DNA from 3 places in the Streptomyces sp. NPDC058326 genome. Region 2 is predicted to be linked to each of the others. Evidence: riboswitches for the same ligand, from Rfam matches in the RefSeq annotation. Region 2 holds a riboswitch; each other region holds the start of a gene.
What was found. Region 2 has a riboswitch for cyclic di-AMP ahead of ACFVYX_RS17160 (transglycosylase family protein). Riboswitches for the same ligand answer to the same signal wherever they lie in the genome.
Positions count from the first base shown of each region.

Region 1: another riboswitch for cyclic di-AMP. It lies ahead of ACFVYX_RS04745 (peptidoglycan DD-metalloendopeptidase family protein); the one in region 2 lies ahead of ACFVYX_RS17160 (transglycosylase family protein).
Region 3: another riboswitch for cyclic di-AMP. It lies ahead of ACFVYX_RS14325 (transglycosylase SLT domain-containing protein); the one in region 2 lies ahead of ACFVYX_RS17160 (transglycosylase family protein).

Region 1 is NZ_JBHVZO010000002.1:422,426-429,831, reverse strand. Features, by position in the region: gene ACFVYX_RS04755 (TetR/AcrR family transcriptional regulator) at 1-80, shown strand, start outside; gene ACFVYX_RS04750 (SGNH/GDSL hydrolase family protein) at 119-913, opposite strand; gene ACFVYX_RS04745 (peptidoglycan DD-metalloendopeptidase family protein) at 1,085-2,095, opposite strand; cyclic di-AMP (ydaO/yuaA leader) riboswitch at 2,100-2,287, opposite strand; gene ACFVYX_RS04740 (tyrosine-protein phosphatase) at 2,648-3,469, shown strand; gene ACFVYX_RS04735 (DUF6126 family protein) at 3,479-3,634, opposite strand; gene ACFVYX_RS04730 (helix-turn-helix domain-containing protein) at 3,691-4,320, opposite strand; gene ACFVYX_RS04725 (aspartate aminotransferase family protein) at 4,414-5,799, opposite strand; gene hpnH (adenosyl-hopene transferase HpnH) at 5,807-6,829, opposite strand; gene ACFVYX_RS04715 (1-hydroxy-2-methyl-2-butenyl 4-diphosphate reductase) at 6,837-7,406, opposite strand, start outside.
Region 2 is NZ_JBHVZO010000008.1:89,657-97,062, forward strand. Features, by position in the region: gene ACFVYX_RS17140 (exopolyphosphatase) at 1-813, opposite strand, end outside; gene ACFVYX_RS17145 (DUF501 domain-containing protein) at 810-1,352, opposite strand; gene ACFVYX_RS17150 (septum formation initiator family protein) at 1,375-1,845, opposite strand; gene eno (phosphopyruvate hydratase) at 1,939-3,225, opposite strand; gene ACFVYX_RS17160 (transglycosylase family protein) at 3,535-4,239, opposite strand; cyclic di-AMP (ydaO/yuaA leader) riboswitch at 4,243-4,416, opposite strand; gene ACFVYX_RS17165 (transglycosylase family protein) at 4,675-5,781, opposite strand; gene ACFVYX_RS17170 (cytochrome P450) at 5,875-7,182, opposite strand; gene ACFVYX_RS17175 (globin domain-containing protein) at 7,281-7,406, shown strand, end outside.
Region 3 is NZ_JBHVZO010000006.1:99,251-106,656, forward strand. Features, by position in the region: gene ACFVYX_RS14310 (DMT family transporter) at 146-1,102, opposite strand; gene ACFVYX_RS14315 (LysR substrate-binding domain-containing protein) at 1,193-2,071, shown strand; gene ACFVYX_RS14320 (hypothetical protein) at 2,173-2,799, opposite strand; cyclic di-AMP (ydaO/yuaA leader) riboswitch at 3,141-3,324, shown strand; gene ACFVYX_RS14325 (transglycosylase SLT domain-containing protein) at 3,329-4,201, shown strand; gene ACFVYX_RS14330 (phosphoribosyltransferase family protein) at 4,198-5,481, opposite strand; gene ACFVYX_RS14335 (alpha/beta fold hydrolase) at 5,610-6,374, opposite strand; gene ACFVYX_RS14340 (SpoIIE family protein phosphatase) at 6,531-7,406, shown strand, end outside.

The sequences.
Region 1 (7,406 bases), on a different contig from region 2:
ACACCGCGCTCGTCCGGGAACTGAACCTGCCGGACGAGGCCGGAGGACCGCGCGCGGACGAGGAACCGGGCGAGGCCTGACCACGGTCCGGCCGTCACCGACGGGCTCAGAGGCGGGCTCAGAGGGGCATGAGGTCGGGGCGCTTGGCCTCCACGTGGTCCCCTGAGCTCTCGCCGCGCAGCCGGCGCCCGATCCAGGGCACGAGGTACTCCCTCGCCCACTGGATGTTGTCACGGCGCACTTCGAGCGTGCCGCGCGGCGGGACCGGCGGCCACGCCTGGTCGGGGTCGGCCGGCACCGGCAGGCCGAGGACCTGGGCGGCGCGCAGGGCGACCCGGGTGTGCCCCTCGGGCGAGAGGTGCAGCCGGTCGTCGTCCCAGGCCCGCCGGTCCTGGACGGACTTCAGGGACCACAGGTCGAGGACCGGGCAGTCGTATCGGTCCGCGATGGCCCGGACGTGGGCGGTGTAGGTGGCGATCTTGCCGCGCAGGTGCCGGAGGACGGGCACGTCACGGGTGTCGAAGCCGGTGGTCACCATGACCGTGCCGACGGCGGAGGTCAGTTCGGCGACGGCGCGCTCGAAGCGCTCGGCCACGTCGTCGGGGTCCGTGCCGGGGCGGATGATGTCGTTGCCGCCGGCGCAGAAGGTCACCAGGTCGGGGGCGAGTTCCTTCGCCCGGGGGACCTGTTCCGCCACGATCTGGTCGAGGAGGCGCCCGCGTACGGCCAGGTTGGCGTAGCGGAAGGCGTCGTGCTCCGGCAGCTGGTCGGCGAGCAGCACCGCGAAGCGGTCCGCCCAGCCGACGTACGTCCCGTCGGGCCCGGGGTCTCCGACGCCCTCGGTGAAGCTGTCACCGATCGCCGCGTACGACCCGAATGCGTTCTTGTCTCTTGATCTCGAATCGTCTGCCACGGGAGCACATCCTTCCCTTTCGGGTGTGACCTACGCGACCGTAAGGAGGGGTTGACGGTGCGTGACATATGCCACCGATAAAGAATGTGCCAAGCCGGAATAGAGCGGGGGGACATGCCGGTGGCCCGGCACAGGAGTGCCGGGCCACACGGGAGTTGACGGGCGTCGGGCTCAGATGGAGACGCCGTGCTGGCGCAGGTAGCCCAGCGGGTCGATGTCGGAGCCGTAGCTCGGCGAGGTGCGGATCTCGAAGTGCAGGTGCGGGCCGGTGGAGTTGCCGGTGGAACCGGAGAGACCGATCTGCTGGCCGCCGGTGACCGTCTGGCCGGACGAGACGGAGAGGGAGGAGAGGTGGGCGTACTGCGAGTAGTTGCCGTCGGCGTGCTGGATGACGACCTCGTTGCCGTACGCACCGCTCCAGCCGGCCGAGACGACCGTGCCGGCGCCGACGGCGCGGACGGTGGTGCCGGAGGAGGCGATGAAGTCGGCACCGGTGTGGTAGCCGGAGGACCACATGGAGCCGGAGGCGCGGTACGGGGTGGAGACGCCGCCACCGACCGGGGCGACCCAGCCGGACGCGGAGGTCGAGGCGCCGGAGGCGGAGGAGCCCGTGGACCGCGCGGGGGCGGCGTCCGGGGTCTGCGCGGCCGGGGCGGAGGAGCGCTCGGCGCCACGGGAGGCGCGCGGGGTGTCGCCGTTCTTCGAGGAGGGCGCGGCGGAGGTCTTCTGGCTGCTCCTGGGGGCGGCGGCCTTGGGCGCGGCGCTCTTCGGGGCGGCGGGCCTGGCGGTGTTCTTGGCGCCGAGCGTGAGCTTCATGCCGGGCAGGATGAGCGAGGGGTCCTCGCCGACGACCTGGCGGTTGTCGGCGTAGAGCTTCTGCCAGCCGCCCGCGAGGTGGTGCTCGGAGGCGATCTTCGACAGGTAGTCGCCCCGGACGACGGAGTACGTCTTCGGTGCGGCCTTCGTGGCGGTCGGCGCGGCCTGGACGGCGGCGGCCTTCACGTGGGCGGCGGCGGTGACGGCCTGGGCGGGGGCGGCGGCCGGGGCCGCCTGCTCGGCGGCGTGGGCCCCGGTGGCTCCGAGGAACGGGAGGGCGACGACGGCGCCTCCGGTACCGGCGGCGGCGATGCCGCGGGTGAGGCGGCTGGACTTCGTACGGCGGTGCTTACCCGTCGCGGGCATGGCGAATTCCTCTCCGGCGCCTGCGAGGTGAGCTGTCGGGTTCGGACTGGAGATGCCCGGCCGCGTTCTCACGCGGCTTCACCCCAAGCCGTCCTGCGTCGCGGGACCGGCGTACTTCCTGGGTCCCCCGCTCCTGCCACGCATGGGATGAGTGGAATTCCGGACGGTGGCAGGATTCGGCGGTCCGACCGGATTGACGGTGACGCTAGACGAGCGGGGTCGGCACGAACAAGCCACCGTTTTCCACCGGCTTTCTCCGCCGCCTCTTTCACCCGGAATTCCGGTCACCCTCCGTGGATGACGGCCCTTCGATTCCCGTTTTACGCAGGGGAATTGCTTCCGACTGTCGGCCACGATCCGTCACTTCTATGACCCTGCTCACGCACGGGAGCTCATCTCACCTGTAAACAGGGCGCGTTATACGTAAGGCCTCAATACGGACAGATCACCCATTCCAGTCCAGGGGGCTGCGCTGCCACCGTCCCGCCTGGATGATTGCCCCTGGAACCCATTCCGCGTCGGGCACCCGAACGTCGACCACCAGGAGCATCCGTGACGCAGCAGCTGCCGCAGGTCCCGCCCATCGAGCTGAACGAACCCGAGCTGGCCGAGGTACGCAACTTCCGGGACGTGGGCGGCCTGCCGACGACGGACGGGCGCGCCGTGCGCCCCGGCCGCCTCTTCCGCAGCGGCCACCTCGCCCACGCGACCGGGACGGACGTCGTCTTCCTCGACTCGCTGGGACTGCACACCGTCTTCGACTTCCGGAACCTGGCCGACCGGAAGGTCGAGGGCCCGGACGTCGAGCTGCCCGGCGTACGGAACGTGAACATACCCCTCAACGATCCGGCGGACGGCAAGGAGTTCTGGAAGCTGGTCCGCGACGGCGGCATCGAGCAGCTGCGGGAGATCCTCGGTGACGGCAAGGCCGCCGCCCGTATGTCCGAGTCGTACCGGAAGATGGTGATCGAGCGGACCGCCGAGCACAGCCGGATCCTGCACTCCATGGCGGAGGACAGCCTCCCCGCCCTGATGCACTGCGCGGCCGGCAAGGACCGCGCGGGGCTCTCCATCGCGATCACCCTGCTCGCCGTCGGAGTCGAGCGGGCGGCGATCGAGGACGACTACGTGAAGTCGAACGAGCCGCACCGCCGCTACAAGGTGCGCCGCGGCTCCACCGCTCCGGACGCCATGTCGCCCGAGGTGATGGAACTGCTGAGCCCCCTCTTCGACGCGCGGGTGGAGTATCTGCGAGGCGCCTTCGAGACGATCGAGGCGACCTGGGGCTCGGTGGACGGCTACCTCGCGGAGGGCCTGAAGCTGGCCCCGGAGACCCGTGAGCGGCTGAAGGAACGCCTGCTCACGGAGGCGTAGACCCGTCGGCTACTGGTTCTGCCCGCCGAGCATGAAGAGCAGATAGAGGAAGCCGGCGAAGAGGTGGCCTGCGATCAGATAGGCGAACAGACGGAGGACCAGCCCCTTGGGGAACTTGCCCTCTCCGCGCTCTTCACCAGTGACCGGTCGCGACTTGTCGGACATGTCTGCCCTTTCGGAAGGAATCGGAGGGAGTACGGAGGAACGGAGCGTCGCGGAGATCACCGCCGGTGGGCGGTCCCGTCGCCGAGGCACAGTTCGGCCGCGGGACTCTGCATCAGGGTGTGGACGAACAGCACCTCCGCCCCGCCGGCGGTGGCGGCGCCGATCCGGTGCGGGGTGAGCGAGTCGAAATGCGCGCTGTCCCCGGGGTCGAGGACGTGGACGGCCTCGCCGAGCGCCAGCCGCACCCGCCCCTCCAGGACGTGGATCCACTCCTCGCCCGGGTGGACACGCACGATGTCGGCCCGCGTCGCGTACGGCACATGGACCCGCAGGCACTGCAGGGCCCGCCCGGCGCCGCCCGCCTGGCGGTAGATCCAGCCGTCGGCCTCGACGGGTTCGGAGCGGCCGGCCCGGACGACGGGGTCACGCTCGGGCGGCGCCTCGCCGAGGAGCTCGGAGACCGTCGTACCGTAGATGCGGGCGAGGGCGAGCAGCATCGGCAGCGAGGGCTGCCGGTTTCCGGTCTCCAGGCGTGAGAGGTGGGCCGGCGAGAGGCCGGCCCGCTGGGCGGCGGCCTCCAGGGTGAGCCCCCGGCGGCGGCGCAGGGCCCGCAGCTGCGGGGCGACGCCCGGCAGGGCGCCCGGGGCGGCGGGGTCCGGGGAGGTCTCCCCGGGGACGTGGTCCATGGGTCCATTCCGCCAGCATCGTGCCTCTGAGGCAAATTTCTTGCCTCAGAGGCAAAAGCCCGGGGATCCCGCTCGACAGCCGGAGATCCGCGCTCAGCGCTGCGCGACCGCCTGCTTGACCAGGGTCCTCCCGAAGTCCCACAGGAGCCCGCCGCCGCCATGGGCGTCGTCCATCACCGCCGTGAAGGCGGTGACGAACCGGTCCACGTCCGCCTCGTCGATGATCAGCGGCGGGATCAGCTTGATCACCTCCAGATGGTCACCCGAGACCTGGGTGAGGATCCGGTGCCGCTGGAGCAGCGGGACGACGACCATCTGGGCGAAGAGGCCCTTGCGGGCCGCCTGGAGCATCGTCCAGCGCCCGCGCAGGCCGAGCGAGGACGGCCGGCCGAACTCGATCCCGATCATCAGACCGCGCCCGCGGATCTCGTGCAGCAGCTCGTACCGGGGCACGAGCTCCTTCAGACGTCCGGAGAGCAGGTCGCCGATCCGGCGGGCGTGCGCGACCGTCCCCTCGTCCTCCATGACCGAGAGGACGGCGAGCCCGGCCGCCATGGCCTGCGCGTTCGATCCGAAGCTCGCCGAGTGGACCAGGACCCGGTCCATCGACGAGTAGACCTTCTTGAAGATCCAGTCCTTGCCGAGGGTGGCGCCGACCGGGACGTAGCCGCCGGAGAGTGCCTTGGCGACACAGACCAGGTCGGGTTCGACGCCCTCCTCGTGCTGGTACGCGTAGAAGTCGCCCGTCCTGCCGAGGCCGGTCTGCACCTCGTCGGCGATCAGCAGGGCCCCGTGCCGGTGGAGCAGCTCCTGGGCGGCGCGGAGGAAGCCCGGCGGGGACTCGTGGACCCCCTTGCCCTGGATGGGTTCGACGACGAAGGCGGCCACGTCGCCCCCGCGCAGCTCCCGCTCCAGGGCGTCGAGGTCGCCCAGCTCGATCGCCGTGTCGGGCAGGAGCGGGGCGAAGCCGTCCCGGAAGCCCTTCTCCCCGTTGACGGAGAGGGAGCCGGTGGTGAGGCCGTGGAAGGCGTGGGAGCAGTAGAGCACCCTGGGCCGCCCGGTGGCGTACCGGGCGAACTTCAGGGCGGTCTCCACGGCCTCCGTGCCGCTGTTGCCGAAGAAGACCCGGTCCAGGTGCGGGCTGTGGGCCAGGAGCCGCTCGGCGAGGAGTCCGGGCAGCGGCTGGCAGTCGAAGCGGGTGAGGTCGGCGAGCTGGGCGTCCAGGACGTCGTGGAGGGCCTTGCGGACGACGGGGTGGTGCCGTCCGAGGCCCATCACGCCGAAGCCGGCGAGCATGTCGAGGTGGTCGACGCCGTCGGCGTCCCAGAAGTGGGCGCCCTCAGCCCGCTCGTACACCTTGTCGAAGCCGATGGTGTGGAGCATGCGCGGCAGCTGGTGGTTGAGGTACCTGGCGTGCAGCTCGTACCGCTCGCCGCCGCGCTCGGCGAGCAGCGCCCGCAGGTCGAACTCGCCTGTCATGAGGCACTCACCCGTTGTTCCCCGAGACGGTCTCCCGCACCGCGCGCAGGGACTCCTTGAGGGAGCCCATGGTGGCGAGGACGGCGGTGGGCTCGTAGCCGCAGTGCGCCATGCAGTTGGCGCAGCGGGGGTCCTTGCCGCGGCCGTACTTGTCCCAGTCGGTGTCCTCGATGAGTTCGCGGTACGTGGGGACGTATCCGTCGCTCATCAGATAGCAGGGGCGCTGCCAGCCGAAGAGCGAGTAGTTCGGAATGGCCCAGGCGGTGCAGGGGAAGTCCGCCTTTCCTTCCAGGAAGTCCAGGAAGAGCGGCGAGTGGTTGAGCCGCCAGCGGCGCCGGTTTCCGCCGGCGAAGGCCTTCTTGAAGAGTTCGCGGGTCTGCTCCACGCCGAGGAAGTGCTCCTGGTCGGGGGCCTTCTCGTACGCGTAGGCGGGCGAGATCATCATCTCGTCGACCTGGAGGTCGTCGTTGAGGTAATTGAGGACCTCGATGATCGTCTGCGGGGTGTCGGTGTTGAAGAAGGTCGAATTGGTGGTGACGCGGAATCCGCGCCGCTTGGCCTCCTTGATGGCCGCCACCGCCTCGTCGAACACCCCCTCCTTGGCGACGGATTCGTCGTGCCGCTCCCGCAGGCCGTCGATGTGGACGGCGAAGGCGAAGTACGGCGAGGGGGTGAAGTTCTCCAGCTTCTTGCGCAGCAGCATCGCGTTGGTGCAGAGGAAGACGTACTTCCTCTTCGCCACCAGCTGGCGCACGATCTCGTCGATCTGAGGGTGCATCAGGGGCTCGCCGCCCGCGATGGACACCATGGGGGCGCCGGACTCGAGGACCGCGCCGACCGCCTGGGCGACCGGCATGCGCTGCTTGAGGACTCCCGCCGGGTGCTGGATCTTTCCGCAGCCCTCGCACTTGAGGTTGCACGCGAAGAGCGGCTCGAGCTCGACGATCAGCGGGAACTTCTCGCGCTTGCGGAGCTTCTGTTCGAAGAGGTAGGTCCCGACCCTGATGGACTGACGCAGCGGCATGGCCATAACTCGCTCACCTCCTGGGGAGCAGCAAAGAACGGTGCCATTCGAAGAAAGCGGGAAGGACGGCACGAAGAACGCGGAAGGCCGATATTCCCCCGCGTACCGTGCCGATCCGCACCAGTTCATGTTCTGGAGCGTCCACGACCACCCGGACGGCCGCAACCGGGCGGGCGTCCGGCCCGCCACCGACGCCGGAGAAGGCTTCCCGGGCGGTGAGGAGCGTCGCGGCGGACTCCATGTCGACGGCGATCGCCCCGGTCGCCCGCAGCGCGGCCCGCTCGGGGCCGCGCACCACGTGGTCGGAGCCGGTCAGCGGCCCGGTATGCACGGCCCGCCCCGGCACCGCCCTGGCCAGCGCCTTCACCAGGAGCTCGGTCCCGGTGCAGAGGGTCGTGCCGTCGGGCCCGCGGGCCTCGTCGGCGACGACCAGGTCCCCCGGGTGCATCCCGGGGGCGAGCCCCGCGCAGAAGCCCGAGGCGATGACGGCGGCGTCCCGCCACCGCTCCTCGCCGAGCGACCGGGAGACCGCCCGGCGGGCCCGGTCGGGTCCCATGCCCGTACGGAGCACGGTCACAGGCCC
Region 2 (7,406 bases):
GGCGATGATCACGTCGACCCGGCCGGGGTGGATGACGGGGATCGCGGCCCGCTGGGCGTGGGTCGAGGCGAGCAGCCGCTCGGTGACCTCGGCGACCTGCGCGGCGGAGATCCGGGCGTGGTGGATCTTCTCGGAGTCGTACTCCGGGAGCCCGAGGGCGATCGCGGCGACCGTGGTGACCGAACCGGCGAGCCCGACGAGCGTGCCGGCGGTGTCGAGCGGCACGGTCCCGGCGGCCAGGTCGAGCGCCGCGCGGACGTCGGCGCGGATCGCGTCGGCCTCCTCGGCGGTCGGCGGGTCGTGCCGGACGTGCCGCTCGGTGAGCCGGACGCAGCCGATGTCGACGGAACGGGCCGCCTCGACGTGCTTGTTGCCGGTGACGAACTCGGTGGAACCGCCGCCGATGTCCACGACGAGGTACGTCTCCGTGCCGTGCAGCTCGCCGGTGGCACCGGTGAAGGAGAACTCGGCCTCCTGGTCGCCGGTGATGACCTCGGGCTCGACGCCCAGGATCTCCACGACCCCGTTCACGAACTCGTCGCGGTTCTCGGCGTCGCGGGAGGCGGAGGTGGCGACGAAGCGGAGCCGCTCGGCGCCCAGCTCCTTGATGACCTCGGCGTACTCGCGGCAGGCCGCGAAGGTGCGCTCCAGTGCCTCGGGGGCGAGCCGGCCCGTCCTGTCGACGCCCTGGCCGAGCCGGACGATCGTCATCCGCCGGTCCAGCTCGACGAGGCCGCCCGTGTCCGGGTCGACGTCGGCGACGAGGAGGCGGATCGAGTTCGTACCGCAGTCGATTCCGGCGACCCGGGTCACTTCTCCTCGCCCTCCTTCTTCTCCGCGCACGGGGTGACGCAGGGGCCCTTGGCCCACCACTCCGGCAGCATCGCGAGGGCCTCGTCCCCGAACGGGTTCACGCCCGGGCCGGCCGCCAGCGAGTGGCCGACGAGGACGTGCAGGCACTTGACCCGGTCCGGCATGCCGCCGGCGCTCGGGAAGCCCTCAAGGACCTCGATGGCGTCACGGCGGGCGATGTAGTCCTCGTGCGCGGCCCGGTAGGCGGCGGCGAGCTCCGGATCGGTGGCGAGCCGGGCCTGCATCTCCTTCATGACCCCGTTGGCTTCCAGGGTCCCGATGGCCGAGGCCGCCCGGGGGCAGGTCAGGTAGTACGTGGTCGGGAACGGGGTGCCGTCGGGGAGCCGGGGCGCGGTCTCGACGACGTCCGGGTTGCCGCACGGGCAGCGGTGCGCGATGGCGCGCAGGCCGCGCGGCGGCCGGCCGAGCTGCAGCTCGAAGGCGGCGATGTCCGCCTCGGAGGGCTCGGTGCGTTCGGTCTGCGGAGGGGGCGTTTCCATGTCTGCCTTGATCGTCAGGTCGTTACGGGCGGTCGGCGTGGTCGACGCCGTCCCAGAGGTTGTCGTACCAGGGGCGGTCCGCCGCGCCCTGCTCGGCGCGGGGCCGTTGCTCCGCGTCGGGGTCGTTCACGGTGAAGCCGGTCTCGCCGGGCAGCACGTAGTGCAGGTGCTCGCGGGCGAGGCGGCGGACGTAGGCCGGGTCCTGGAGGCGGGCCTTCTCGTCCTTCAGCTCCTCGACCCGGCGGGCCGCCTCGGCGGCCCTGCGCTTCTGCTCGGCGATCTCGCCCTGCTGGGAGACGTAGCTCCGCATCGGGTAGGCGAGCGCCACGACGAGGGAACAGACGACCAGCGCGAGGAAGGCCGCGCGGCCGGTGAGCCGGGAGCGGCGGGCCTGGCGGCGGGTCTGGGAGCGGTAGACACGGGCGGCGGTCTGCTCGCCGAGCAGCCTGATCCGGGTCGCGGTCGAGAACCGGTCCCGGTCCTTCGCGGCCATGTCGTGTCGCCTCCCCTGTTCATACGTACGTCCCCGCACACGGTACGGGACCGAGTACGGGGACGTACGGAGGCTGCTTCAGAGAGAAGCCGCTCAGCCCTTGAAGCGCGGGAACGCGCTGCGGCCGGCGTAGACCGCGGCGTCGTCGAGGATCTCCTCGATGCGCAGCAGCTGGTTGTACTTGGCGACGCGGTCCGAGCGGGCCGGGGCGCCGGTCTTGATCTGACCGCAGTTCACGGCGACCGCGAGGTCGGCGATGGTGACGTCCTCGGTCTCGCCGGAGCGGTGGGACATCATGCACTTGAAGCCGTTGCGCTGGGCGAGCTCGACGGCGTCGAGGGTCTCGGTCAGCGAGCCGATCTGGTTGACCTTGACCAGGAGGGCGTTCGCGGTGCCCTCCTCGATGCCGCGGGCCAGGCGCTCCGGGTTGGTGACGAAGAGGTCGTCGCCGACGATCTGGACCTTGGCGCCCAGCTTGTCGGTGAGGACCTTCCAGCCGGCCCAGTCGTCCTCGTACAGCGGGTCCTCGATGGAGACCATCGGGTACGCGGAGACGAGCTCCTCGTAGTACTCGGTCATCTCGGCGGCCGAGCGGGTCTTGCCCTCGAACTCGTACGAGCCGTCCTTGTAGAACTCGGACGCGGCGACGTCGAGCGCGAGCGCGACATCGGTGCCCGGGGCGTAGCCGGCCTCCTTGATGGCCTCGATGATGAGGTCGAGGGCGGCGCGGTTCGACTCGAGGTTCGGGGCGAAGCCGCCCTCGTCGCCGAGGCCGGTGGAGAGGCCCTTGCGCTTCAGGACGGCCTTGAGGGTGTGGTAGATCTCCGCACCCCAGCGAAGGGCCTCGGAGAAGGACTCCGCGCCGATCGGGGCGATCATGAACTCCTGGATGTCGACGTTGGAGTCGGCGTGCGACCCACCGTTGAGGATGTTCATCATCGGAACGGGCAGCAGGTGCGCGTTCGGGCCGCCGAGGTAGCGGAAGAGCGGGAGGTCGGAGGCCTCGGACGCGGCGTGCGCGACGGCGAGGGAGACGCCGAGGATGGCGTTGGCGCCGAGCGAGCCCTTGTTCTCCGTGGCGTCCAGGTCGAACATGGCCTGGTCGATCAGGCGCTGCTCGGTGGCGTCGTAGCCGACGAGCTCCGGGCCGATCTGCTCGATGACGGCGAGGACGGCCTTCTCGACACCCTTGCCCATGTAGCGGTTCGGGTCACCGTCGCGAAGCTCGATGGCCTCGAACGCACCGGTGGAGGCGCCGGACGGAACAGCAGCACGGCCGGTGCTGCCGTCGTCGAGGCCGACCTCGACCTCGACCGTGGGGTTGCCTCGGGAGTCCAGGATTTCCCGGGCTACGACGACGTCGATGGACGGCACGAGCATCTCCTTTTTGGGATGTGACGCTGGATGTGACGCATGGCCGGTGCAGGGTCGCTCGGCCTTGCGACAAGAGCCTAACCGGCTCGGGGGCTCCGGCCGGCCGGACGCCCGCCCCCTGGGACGAAAAAGGACCCAAGGGCATGCATCCCGGGACGAAGGCCCCCGTATCTACTGGACGGTAACCGCCGGGGCCCGTAAGACGGCGGAACCCCGGTCCGGCGCGCACGGGGGAGGGCGCGCCGGACCGGGGTGGTCACCGCGGGAGGGTCGTGGGGGCCGCGTGAGCCGCCGGACTCACGCGGACCGCCGGGCCTACTTCAGGTGGAGCTGCTGGCCCGGGTAGATGAGGTCGGCGTTCTCGACGACGTCCTTGTTGAGCTCGAAGAGCTCGGCCCAGCCGCCCTTGACGCCCTGCTTCTGGGCGATGGTGCTGAGGGTGTCGCCGGCGACGACCTTGTACTCGCCGTCACCCTTCTTGACCGTCTTGCCGGTCGGGGTGGTGACGGTCTTCTTGGCGGCGGCCTTCGGCGCGGCCTGCTGGGGCGCGGCCTGCTGCGGGGTCTGGCGCTGCTCGCTGCGGGTGGTCGGCTGCTCGGCCTTCCGCTCCGGCTGCGGAGCGCTCTCGGCGGCGCCGCCGGTGTAGGCGGCGCCGGAGAGGCCCACGCCACAGCTCGGCCAGGCGCCCTTGCCCTGGCCCGCGAGGACCTTCTCGGCGATGGCGATCTGCTGGGACTTCGACGCCTGGTTGGCGGTCGAGGCGTAGGCGGTGCCGCCGTACGCGGCCCAGGTGGAGGCCGAGAACTGGAGGCCGCCGTAGTAGCCGTTGCCCGTGTTGATGGACCAGTTGCCGCCGGACTCGCACTGGGCGACGCGGTCCCACTCGGAGGCCGTGGCGGCCGAGGCGGTGCCCGCGGTCATCAGCGGGGCCGCGACGGCGACACCGGTGACGCCGACGAGCGTGGCGACCTGGGTGGCCTTGGAGGGACGGCGGTGTTTGCCCTTGCCGGAAAACAGCATGGAGATTCTCCTCACCGACGCCTGTGAGGTGAGCTGTCGGGTTCGGGCCGGAAAGTTGCCCGGCCGCGTGTCCTAGCACGCGGCTTCACCCCAAGCCGGTCGTCGGCCGTCTGTCTCAACGGCCTGGACCGGCACTTACCTTGGGTCCCCCACTCCTGCCTTCGGCGCTGACGCGACGACTGTTCCCATCGGCCGACGGCAGGATTCGGCGTTTCGGTCGACGGGGCCCGCGGTGGCGAGCGGTTAAGACCGTAGACACAGACCCACCGGAAGTTCAAAGAGGCGTATTGCGGAAATATCGCCCCTACTTGCCCTTCCGGGAGTGGCGTTTGTGCAGGTGAGAGGTGGCGGAGGCAAAAGTTACGGTCAGGACACGCCAGTTGGAGTGAAGAGACCCATGTCTCACTTGCACAGAACCGGACATAGGCCCTTGAATCACTCGGCCGTCGCGGGCGAACCGTTCGTCAGATCGAGGCTCTGGCCAGGGAGGATGAGGTTCGGATCGATGCCCACCGTCTGCCGGTTGGCGTCATAGAGGGCGGTCCAGCCTCCGAGGAGTTCGTTCTCCTGCGCGATGTCGGAGAGGCTGTCGCCCGGCTGCACGGTGTACGCGTCCGAAGTGCCCCGACTGTCCGTTGCGCCCGAATCCGTCTCGCTCTCGGCCGGCGTCGCCGTGACGGGCGTTTCGGTCACCTTGCTCGTGGATGAGGCATGTCTACCTGATTCAGGCGAAGTGCCCTCCTTGCCGGTTTCCTCCGGTGCGGCCTCGCCCCGGTGCTTACCGCTTCCGGGCGTGGCCGACGGCGTGTCACCCTCCGGAGTGCCAGGCGTAACGGACGAATCAGGCGTAGCGGGCGTGGCAGAGGCGTCAGGAGTGACCGGGGTGGCCGGCGCGGTCGGCGCGCTCGGGTCGGCCGGGTCGGTCGGCGCGGAGGGGCTCACCGGCGTGGTGGGCGCCCCGGGCGCGGTCGGCGAGACCGGCGTGGTGGAGGTGGCGGGCGCGCTCGGGGTGACGGGAGCGGTCGGCGCGACGGTGCCCGTGGTCTCCTCGGTCCCGGTGGAGCCGGTGGAGGCCTCCGGAAGGCCCGCGGTCCTGTTCGACTCGACGACGGGCCCCGTGGGCACCTTCGGGACGGAGGCCGGACCAGGGTCCACCCCGGGCGCCGTGCCGTCGTTGGCGAGACCCGCGATCGGCGCGCAGGTGGCCCACTCGGTGGAGCCCTTGGCAAGGGCCTTCTCGGCCACCGCGATCTGCTGGGCCCGGCTGGCCAGATCGGCGCTGGGCGCGTACGCGAGGCCCCCGTGCCGCTCCCAGCTGTCCTGGGTGAACTGGAGGCCTCCGTACATGCCGTTGCCGAAGTTGGCGCTCCACTGGCCGCCGGACTCGCACTCGGCGACCCGGTCCCAGGTGGCCGCGTCGGCGGCGGAGGCGGATCCGGTGGCGAGCAGCGGCAGCGCCATGGCGGATCCGGTCACACCTGCGGCGACGACGAGGGCGGGGGCCTGACGGGGGCGACGGTGTCGTCCGTTCCCGGAACGCATAGGAGCGCCTTTCGCGTGACGGCTGAGAGTGCGGTGAACGTAGCGGTATTCGAACGCTCGTCACAAGTCGATGGCCGCACGATCACGCGAGGATCACATTTCTGACACGCCGTCACTGTGGCGGAGCGGTACGGACGGGGAGAACTCCACCGGAAGCGTGCGCAATCCCCGCATGATGAGCCCCCCGCGCCACCGCAGTTCGGCCGGATCGGCGGCAAGCCGCAGGTCCGGAAGACGCGTCAGGAGGGTCGCGAGCGCCGTCTGCCCCTCAAGGCGGGCGAGCGGCGCGCCCAGGCAGTAGTGGATGCCGTGCCCGTACCCGAGGTGCTGGTTGTCGCGCCGGGCGAGGTCGAGGGTGTCCGGGCCTTCGAACCGCTCGGGGTCCCGGTCGGCGGCGGCGAGCACCACGAGCACCGGGTCGCCCGCCGGGATCTCGTGCCCGCCGATGGTCAGCGGCTCCGTGGCGTACCGCCAGGTCGCCATCTCCACGGGCCCGTCGTACCGCAGCAGTTCCTCCACGCCCGTCTCCAGGAGCCCGGTGTCGCCCGCCGCGATCGAGGCCTGGAGCCGTTCGCGCTGCCCGGGGTGGCGCAGCAGCTGGTACATGCCGTTGCCGATGAGGTTGACGGTGGTCTCGAAGCCGGCGAAGAGCAGGATGAAGGCCATGGCGGCGGCCTCGTTCTCCGTGAGGTGCTCGCCGTGGTCGGAGGCCTTGATGAGCCCGGAGATCAGGTCGTCGCCGGGATCGAGCCGCTTCCGGTGGATCAGCTCGGCGAGGTAGCCGCGCATCTTCTTCACCGACCGGGCGACCCCGCCCCGGGGCCCGCCGCCGTGGCGGATCATCATCCCCGCCCAGTCCCGGAAGTCGTCCTGGTCCTCCTCGGGCACGCCGAGCAGGTCGCAGATGGCGTAGATGGGCAGCGGGAAGGCGAACTCGTGGATGAGGTCCGCGCTGCCCCTCTCCGCGAAGGAGTCGATGAGCCGGTCGGTGAGCTCTTGCACGCGCGGGGTGAACTCGGCGACCCGGCGCGGGGTGAAGGCCTTCGAGACCAGGCGCCGCAGCCGGGTGTGGTCGGGCGGGTCGATGTTGAGCAGATGGGTCATCAGCTCGGCCTTGCGTTCGCCCGGGATGCCCGTCTTGCCCTTCGCGAGCGGGGACTCCGCGTGGTGCGCCGGGTTCTTCGAGAGCCGCTGGTCGGCCAGGGCCTGCCGGGCGTCCCCGTACCGGGTCACGAGCCAGGCCTCGACACCGCTGGGCAGTGTCGTCCGGCGCACGGGCGCGTGCTCCCGCAGCCAGGCGTACGCGGGGTACGGATCGGCGGCGAACTCCCAGGTGAAGAGCTCGGGGACGGGCGAGGGGACAGGCGAGGGGGCGGGGCGGGGGCCGGGGGTGGTGCTCACCCCCCGACCGTACAGGGCGGCCCCGGCGGTGAGGTCTGTGAAGATCCCGTGATCACGAGGGGATGCCGTGCCCTAGATTCGTGTCGGTGGATCCTCAGATGCTCAGAAGCACGTTCGCGGTCGTCGAGAGACGGGCCGAACACGCCGTCACCTTCTTCTACTCGCATCTTTTCTGGAACAACCCGGCCCTGCGCGAGCTGTTCCCCGAGGACATGCGGCCCCAG
Region 3 (7,406 bases), on a different contig from region 2:
CCCTTGGTCGTCGTGGTCGGCCGTCCGCCCGCCGGGAGCCGCAACGACCTAGGGCACGCGGGATGCGGATGCTGTCGAGGGCCTGGCCCAAGGCGGTGGCGTCGTTGGCGTTGCCGGGCGTGAGCGCTGCGGCCCCCCTATCGTGTCAGGGGGCCTGTCCTTCGGGCCGTGCCGGGCTCGCGGTGTGACCCGGAGGACAGGCCCCGGGCGTCACGCGCGCGCGGGCCCTCGGTTGTGCCCCGGCGAGCCGCCGTCTCGTGAGGCCCACTCCGACCAGGACGACCGCCATGCCCGCCACCACGCGTGCCGTCAGCGGCTCGTCGAGGACCAGTGCCCCCAGCGTCACGGACACCACCGGCAGGAGGTAGCCGACCGTTGCGGCGGCGGTCGGGCCCTCGTCGGCGATCATCCGGTAGTTCAGGTGGAAGGTGACTCCGGTGGCGAGGATCCCGAGGACGGCGACCGCGAGAACCCCCGCCCAGGTCACCGTCGTCGGTCCGCCGGCCGTCAGGGCGGGCGTGCTGAGGCCGGTCGCCGTCAGGAGCTGCGCGGCGGAGAGCGCCAGCGGGGCGGCGCCCTGGCCGGTGAGGCGGCGGGCCATGTACGCGAAGGCCACGGCGTAGCTCGCGGAGGCGCCGAGGAGTGCGAGGGCGCCCCAGCTCATCAGGCTGGAGCCGTGGCTCCAGGGCGCGAAGATCAGCAGGACTCCGGCGAAGCCGAGCGCGAGGCCGGCCGCGCGGGTGGCGCGCAGGGGGCGTTCGGATCCCAGGGCGAGTCCGACGAGGAGGGACCAGAGCGGGGTGGTGGCGTTGAGTACGCCCGCCACGCCGCTGTCCACGGTCTGCTCGCCGATCGAGAAGAGCAGGAACGGCAGCGCGTTGCAGAAGAAGGCGGCGACGACGAGCCGCCCCCAGGTCGTCCTGTCCCGTGGCAGCCGCTGGCCCGCCGCGTAGGCGAGCACGAGGAGGACCGTCGCGCCGAGCAGGCACCGTACGAAGGTGATCCACCCGGGAGTGAGGCCCTCGTCGAGGGAGATCTTGATCCAGAGGAAGCCGGAGCCCCAGAGCAGGGCCAGGACGCCCATGCGTGTCGCCGATGTCATGTCACCCACGGTCCCCCGCCCGATCTGACAGGACAAGCGAAGAATCATGGGGTCGCCGTTAAGCTCTGCTACATGCTCGATGTGAGACGCATGCAGGTGCTCCGGGCCGTCGTCAGCAGTGGCTCCGTCACGGCCGCTGCCGCGCACCTCGGTTACACCCCCTCCGCCGTCAGTCAGCAGATCGGCGTCCTGGAGAAGGAGGCCGGGATCGCGCTGCTCGAACGGTTCGGCCGGGGCGTGCGCCCGACCGCCGCCGGACGTCTCCTGACCGAGCACGCCGCCGCCATCGGCCGGCAGGTCGCCGAGGCCGAGACCGCCCTCGCCGATCTGCGGGCGGGCCGCACCGGACAGATCTCGGTCCACTACTTCGTCACGGCGGGCGCCGAGCTCGTCGCTCCCGCGCTGGCCCGATTCCGTGCCGAACACCCGGGCGTACGCGTGGAGTTGAGGATCGCCGACGGGGCGCCCGACGAGGAGGCGGACCTCACCCTGACCGTACGTCCCCGGGTCGGCGGCGCCGGCGCGTCCGGTGGCGGGCTCCGGCTGGTCCATCTGCTCGACGACCCCTACCGGGCCGTGCTGCCCAAGGGGCATCCGCTCGCCGGCCGCCGCACGGCCGTCGACCTGGCGGCGCTGGCCTCCGAACCCTGGGTCGGCAGCGAGCGACCGGGCCCGTGCCTCGACGCGGTCATGGAGGCATGCGCCGCGGCCGGGTTCACTCCGGACATCGCGGTGGAGTGCGAGGAGTACGCCACCGCGCAGGGCTTCGTCGCGGCGGGTCTCGGCGTCAGCCTGATCCCCTTGACGGCCTTGGGCAGCCGCCACCCGAACGTGACCGTCCGCAAGGTCCGCGGTCCGGAGCCGGTCCGTTCGATCCACGCGGCGGTACGCGAGTCCTCGCTCGCCCTGCCCGCCGTGCGCGGTCTCCTCACCGCACTTCAGGAGGTCGGGGCGAGGGCGGCACAGTGAGCGGCTCGCAGCTCATTGTTCTCCGCCCGGACCACATGTGATGGCTGCTCCTGGCGCACCTGAGCATCCATCACGTAGCCCGGCGGCACGACAGGCGGGCGTCAGTGGCCGGCGTGCGCGGCGCGGTGGATCGTGGCGTCGAGGAGGGCGAGGGCGTCGGCGGCGGTACGGCCGGGCGCCCTGTTCCAGGGCCCGATCAGGTCCCGCCATCCCCGTGACCGGAGTTCGGCCATGATCCACGCCGCCGCCTCGTTCATCGTGGTCGCGCTGCCGTAGCCGAGCCGGTGGGCGGCGAGGAGGGCGCCGCAGACGCACCGGGCGCCGCGGGCGTCGCGCAGCTTGTAGGGGGCGTTCTGCCAGCCCCACTCCGTCAGCACGAGGCGGGCGTAGCCGAGGTGGACCGAGGGGCGCAGCTCGGGCTGGCCGACGCGGCGCCAGGCGTGGAGCCGGTCGGGCAGTACGGCTCCGAGCCGTCCCGGGAGGCGGCGCTCGGCCGGAAGGGGCGGCGGCAGGGCGTCGAGCGCGTCGGCGACGAGCCGGTCCACCGGCACGGAGAGCAGGGCTCTCCATCTCTCGGTGTCCGGCGGGGCGTCGGGTGCGGGGGCGGTCGTGGGTGAAGCTGCGGCGGTCCAGTCCGTGACGATCCGCTGCCAGGTGGCGCTCTCGTAGAGGGCGGCGGCCTCACGGTCGAGGGTGTCGGGGGTGAGCAGGGAGGCGGAGGGCGACATCCGGGCGGCTCCTCGGTCGGGGTCACTCCATCGTTCAGGACGAATGTCGGCTTTGCGACGTATGCCCTTGAGTACACCCCGACCGACGGGCACTTTCCAACACACTCTTCTATTAAGAGAATTAAGGGCCATATACGGACATTGAACGCCTGGTGATGCGACTCACTTTTCCCAGCACTCGCCCGCTCCCCGAGCCGGCGCATGCCGCGCCGCACAAGGAAGTTCGGCGGGCCGGAGAAACGGTCGATCTTGAATTCGATGAATTCTGTGATCCATTCACCGAGCAGAGACATCCACACCCCTTGTTCTCTCCGGCACGACTGGCCTACGGTCACCTCCATTCGAGCGGATCGCCGAATCCTGCCACCGCTCGGAATACCTCCCTTTCACCCGACGGCAGGAGCGGGGGACCCACGAATACGCCGGCCCGGAATCCGGAACGGCTCGGGGTGAAGCCGCGTGCGCGCGGCCGGACATCTCCAGTCCGAACCCGACAGCTCACCCCGAAGGCGCCGGAGAGGAATCCGTCATGCCTGCACACGGTAAGCACCGCCGCCCCCGACGCCACTCCGTCTCGCGTGGAATCGCGCTGGTCGGAACGGGTGGGGCAGCCCTCGCCCTGCCGCTCATCGCCCCCGCCGCAGCCGGCGCCGCGACCGTATCCGGAGCCCCGGAAGTCGCTGCCCGGCCCCTCGCCGCCCCCGCCGCGGCGGCCACGGCCAAGGCTCCCGCCGCCCCGGCCGCCGCCCGGACCTACACCGTCGCCAGCGGTGACTCGCTTTCCCTGATCGCCCAGAAGAAGGGAATTCAGGGCGGCTGGAAGAGCCTTTACCAGGCCAACAAGACCACTGTGGGTGACAACCCGTCACTTATTCACCCGGGCCTTGAACTGACGCTCGGTCGGAATTCCGTGAAGGCGACCCCCGCGCAGCCGAAGAAGTCCGGTTCGGCCGAACGGGCGAGCCGTTCCGAGCGCCGGGCGGCCGCCCCGGCCGTCGCCAAGGGCACCGGAGCCTCCGCCGCGCAGGCCGCTCCCGCCGCCGCTCCGGTCCAGGCCGCCCCGGCCGCCGCCACCCAGTACGCGAACAACCTCGACGGCTGGATCCGGGAGTCGCTGGACATCATGGCCCGGCACGGTATCCCCGGTTCCTACGACGGGATCCTCCGCAACGTCATGCGCGAGTCGTCCGGCAACCCCCAGGCCATCAACCTCTGGGACTCCAACGCGGTGAAGGGCACCCCCTCGAAGGGGCTCCTCCAGGTGATCCAGCCGACCTTCGACACCTACCACGTGCCGGGCACGTCCACGGATCTGTTCGACCCGGTCGCCAACATCACCGCCGCCTGCAACTACGCGGCCGCCCGCTACGGGTCCATCGACAACGTCAACGGTCCCTACTAGTCACGGAAGTGCCGGGTGAACCAGGAGGCGGCGAGCTCCGCCACCTCCTCCAGGGCACCCGGTTCCTCGAAGAGATGGGTGGCGCCCTCCACGACGGCCAGCCGGTTCTCGCAGCGCAGCCGGGAACCGGCCCGCCGGTTGAGGTCGAGGACCAGCTCGTCCCGGCCGCCCACGATGAGCAGCGTCGGGGCCCTGACCCGGGCCAGGTGGTCGGCCGCGAGGTCGGGTCTGCCACCGCGTGAGACGACGGCGGCCACCGGGGACGCGGGGTCGCCCGCCGCCCACAACGCGGCGGCGGCTCCCGTACTCGCGCCGAAGTAGCCGAGCGGAAGGCCGCCGCCCTCGGGCCGCTGGGCGAGCCACTGGGTGGCGCCGGCGAGCCGGCCTGCGAGCAGCGGTGTGTCGAAGACACGGGCCCGGTCCCCCGCCTCTGCCTCGGTGAGCAGGTCGAAGAGGAGCGTTCCGAGGCCCGCCCGGTTGAGCGCCGCCGCGACCGCCCGGTTGCGGGGGCTGTGCCGGCTGCTGCCGCTGCCGTGGGCGAACAGCACGATCCCCGCGGCCCCCTCGGGCACCGCGACCCGTCCGGTGAGCGTGGCCCCGGCGGCGGGGATCCGTACGTCAGCGTCATGGACGACCGGGCCGTGGGCGGCGCGGTTCCGGTCCAGGCAGGCGATGACCTCGGAGTCCGGGGTCTGGGTGAAGTCCCGGTAGAACTGCCCGATCGCGTAGAACTGCTCCGGAGTGCGGACGCTCACCGTCTCGTCGGCCTCGCCGCCGAGACGGGCCGTCCAGTCCGGCGGTGCCACCGGCACGGCGAGCACGATCCGGGCGGCGCCCCGCGCGCGTACCACCCGGCAGGCCGCCAGGGCCGTGGCGCCGGTGGCGAGGCCGTCGTCGACGACGAGTACCGTCCGGCCCTCCAGGGGCACGGACGGCCTGCTGCCCCGGTAGCGCCGGGCCCGGTGATCGAGCTCGGCGAGCTCGCGCTTCTCGACGGCGGCGAGATCGCGCTCGTCCGCGCCGGTCTCCCGCAGCACCCGCTCGTTGAGCACCCGTACACCGCCCTCGCCGAGCGCGCCCATCGCGAGCTCCGGCTGACGGGGCAGGCCCAGCTTCCGTACGAGACAGATGTCGAGCGGAGCGTCGAGGGCGTCGGCGACCTCCGCGGCCACCGGCACGCCACCGCGCGGCAGACCGAGCACCACGACGTCACGGTCCTTGAACCGGCCGAGCCTGGTGGCGAGCTGCCGGCCCGCGTCGATCCGGTCGCTGAAGTACATGACCGCCGCCCTTCCGCCTGTGCGGCTCCGGGCGCGGGAGGAGCGGGGTGCCCGTCCCCTGCCCGTGTCTCCAGGGTAGAGGCGTCCGAGGGGGGCGGGTCGGGACGGCGGGAGGGCGCCTCGGCCCCTCAGGCCGCGAGGAAGGCCTCGATGGCCTCCGCGAGGGCCCCCGGGGTCTCCTCCGGCGCGTAGTGGCCGGCGTCCTTGAGGACTTCGAGGCGGGCGTTCGGGTACCAGCGCAGCCAGGTGGCCTCCATCGCCTCGGTGCCGAGCGCGGGGTCGTGGGCGCCGACGACGAGCAGGACGGGTGTGGGGTTGTCGCGGACGCGCTCGTGGAAGTCGGTGCGGGACCAGGAGTCCAGGTAGGCGCGGAACGCCGTCGCGGAGGAGCGCCGGACGGATCGCTCGACGAGGCTGCTCAGCCAGGCGTCGTCGTACCGGCCGCCGGTGGTGTTGTCGATGATCGCGCGCCGGTTCGCCGGTGCGTCGGCTGCTCCGGCGAAGAGCTCCCAGGTCTCGCCGTCGAGGGGGAAACCGGCCGCCGAGACGGGCGAGATGCCGATGATCGAGCGGACGCGGTCGGGGGCGTCGAGGAGCATCAGCTGGGCCGCCTTGCCGCCCATCGAGTGGCCGATGACGGAGAAGGAGTCCCAGCCGAGATCGTCGGCGACCGCGAGGGCGTCGGCCGCGACCTCCTCCATCGTGTACGCGCCCGTGCGGTCGAGCGCCTCGCCGTAGCCGCGGCAGTCGAGGAACGCGTAGGAGCCTTCGGCGTCGTCGAGATGGGCGCGGAGCGGAGCGAAGCTGGTGCGGTCACCGAACCAGTTGTGCAGCACGAGGGCCCGCCGGGGGCCGTCGCCCTGTACGTCGTACGGAAGAACGCGGTCCGTCATCGTGCCCCCTGGTCGCGAGGTGGTGGTGCGCCGCGCGCCTGCGGCGCGGTCGACGACCGAGTGTGACGGTGCGGGCGCGGGCGGTCAACACCTCGGGAGGGGCGGAGCCGCCCCGCCGGGATGCACGGCGTTTCGGGTGGGGGGCATGCTGTCTGTGTGACCTCGCACGGCACGACCGGCCCCGGCCCGGCTGGCGGAACCGGGCGTCCGTCCGGGAACGGCGCTGCCGACGGGCCTGCTTCCGGCGCGCTGACCTGGGCTCTCGCCGAGTCGGCGCTGCGGACCGTCGAGGAGGTCGGCGGCTACGCGGGCGGGGTGTACCTGCGATCCGGGACGACGGGGCTGCTGAAGCTCGCGGTCCTGGTCGGGCTGCCGGGGCCCCTCTTCCGCCCCTGGTGGCGGATGCACGAGAACCGGCCCTTCCCCGTGGCGGAAGTACACCGTTCGGGCCAGTCCGTCCACCTCGCCGACGTCGAGGAGGCGATGCGGCGGTTCCCCCAGCTGGTGGCGAGCCTGCCGTTCCCCTTCGCCTCGCTGTACGCCCCGGTCGTCGCCGCCCGTGAGCGGTTCGGCGTCCTGGTGGCCCTGCGGGCACCGACCCCCGGGGTGCCGGTGGACGCGCGGGACCGGAGCCGGATGACCCGGGGGGCGCTCCGCCTCGGGGAGGCGCTGGCCGGTCTGACCCGCCGGGGGACGGTGGTCGAGTGGCCGGGCGACCCGGTGTGTGTGCAGCTGTCCACGGCGGGCGCGCCTCCGGTCCGGTTCGGTTCCTTCGACTGGGACCTGCGGACGGGCACGGTCACGATGGACGCCGGGCTCCTGGAGATCCTGGGCGCTGAGGTGACCTCGCCCTGCTCGATCGAGTCGCTGACGTCGCTCCTGGAGCCGGAGGACGGGTACGCGCTGTGGGCGGCTGCCCGGCAGGCGACGGGGACGGACGGGCGGCCCGCAGTGCGCAGGTTCCGGCTGAGGGGTCCGGACGGCGGACTGCATCTGTTGGAGGTCTCCACGCGGGCGCGTACGGGCCCGCCG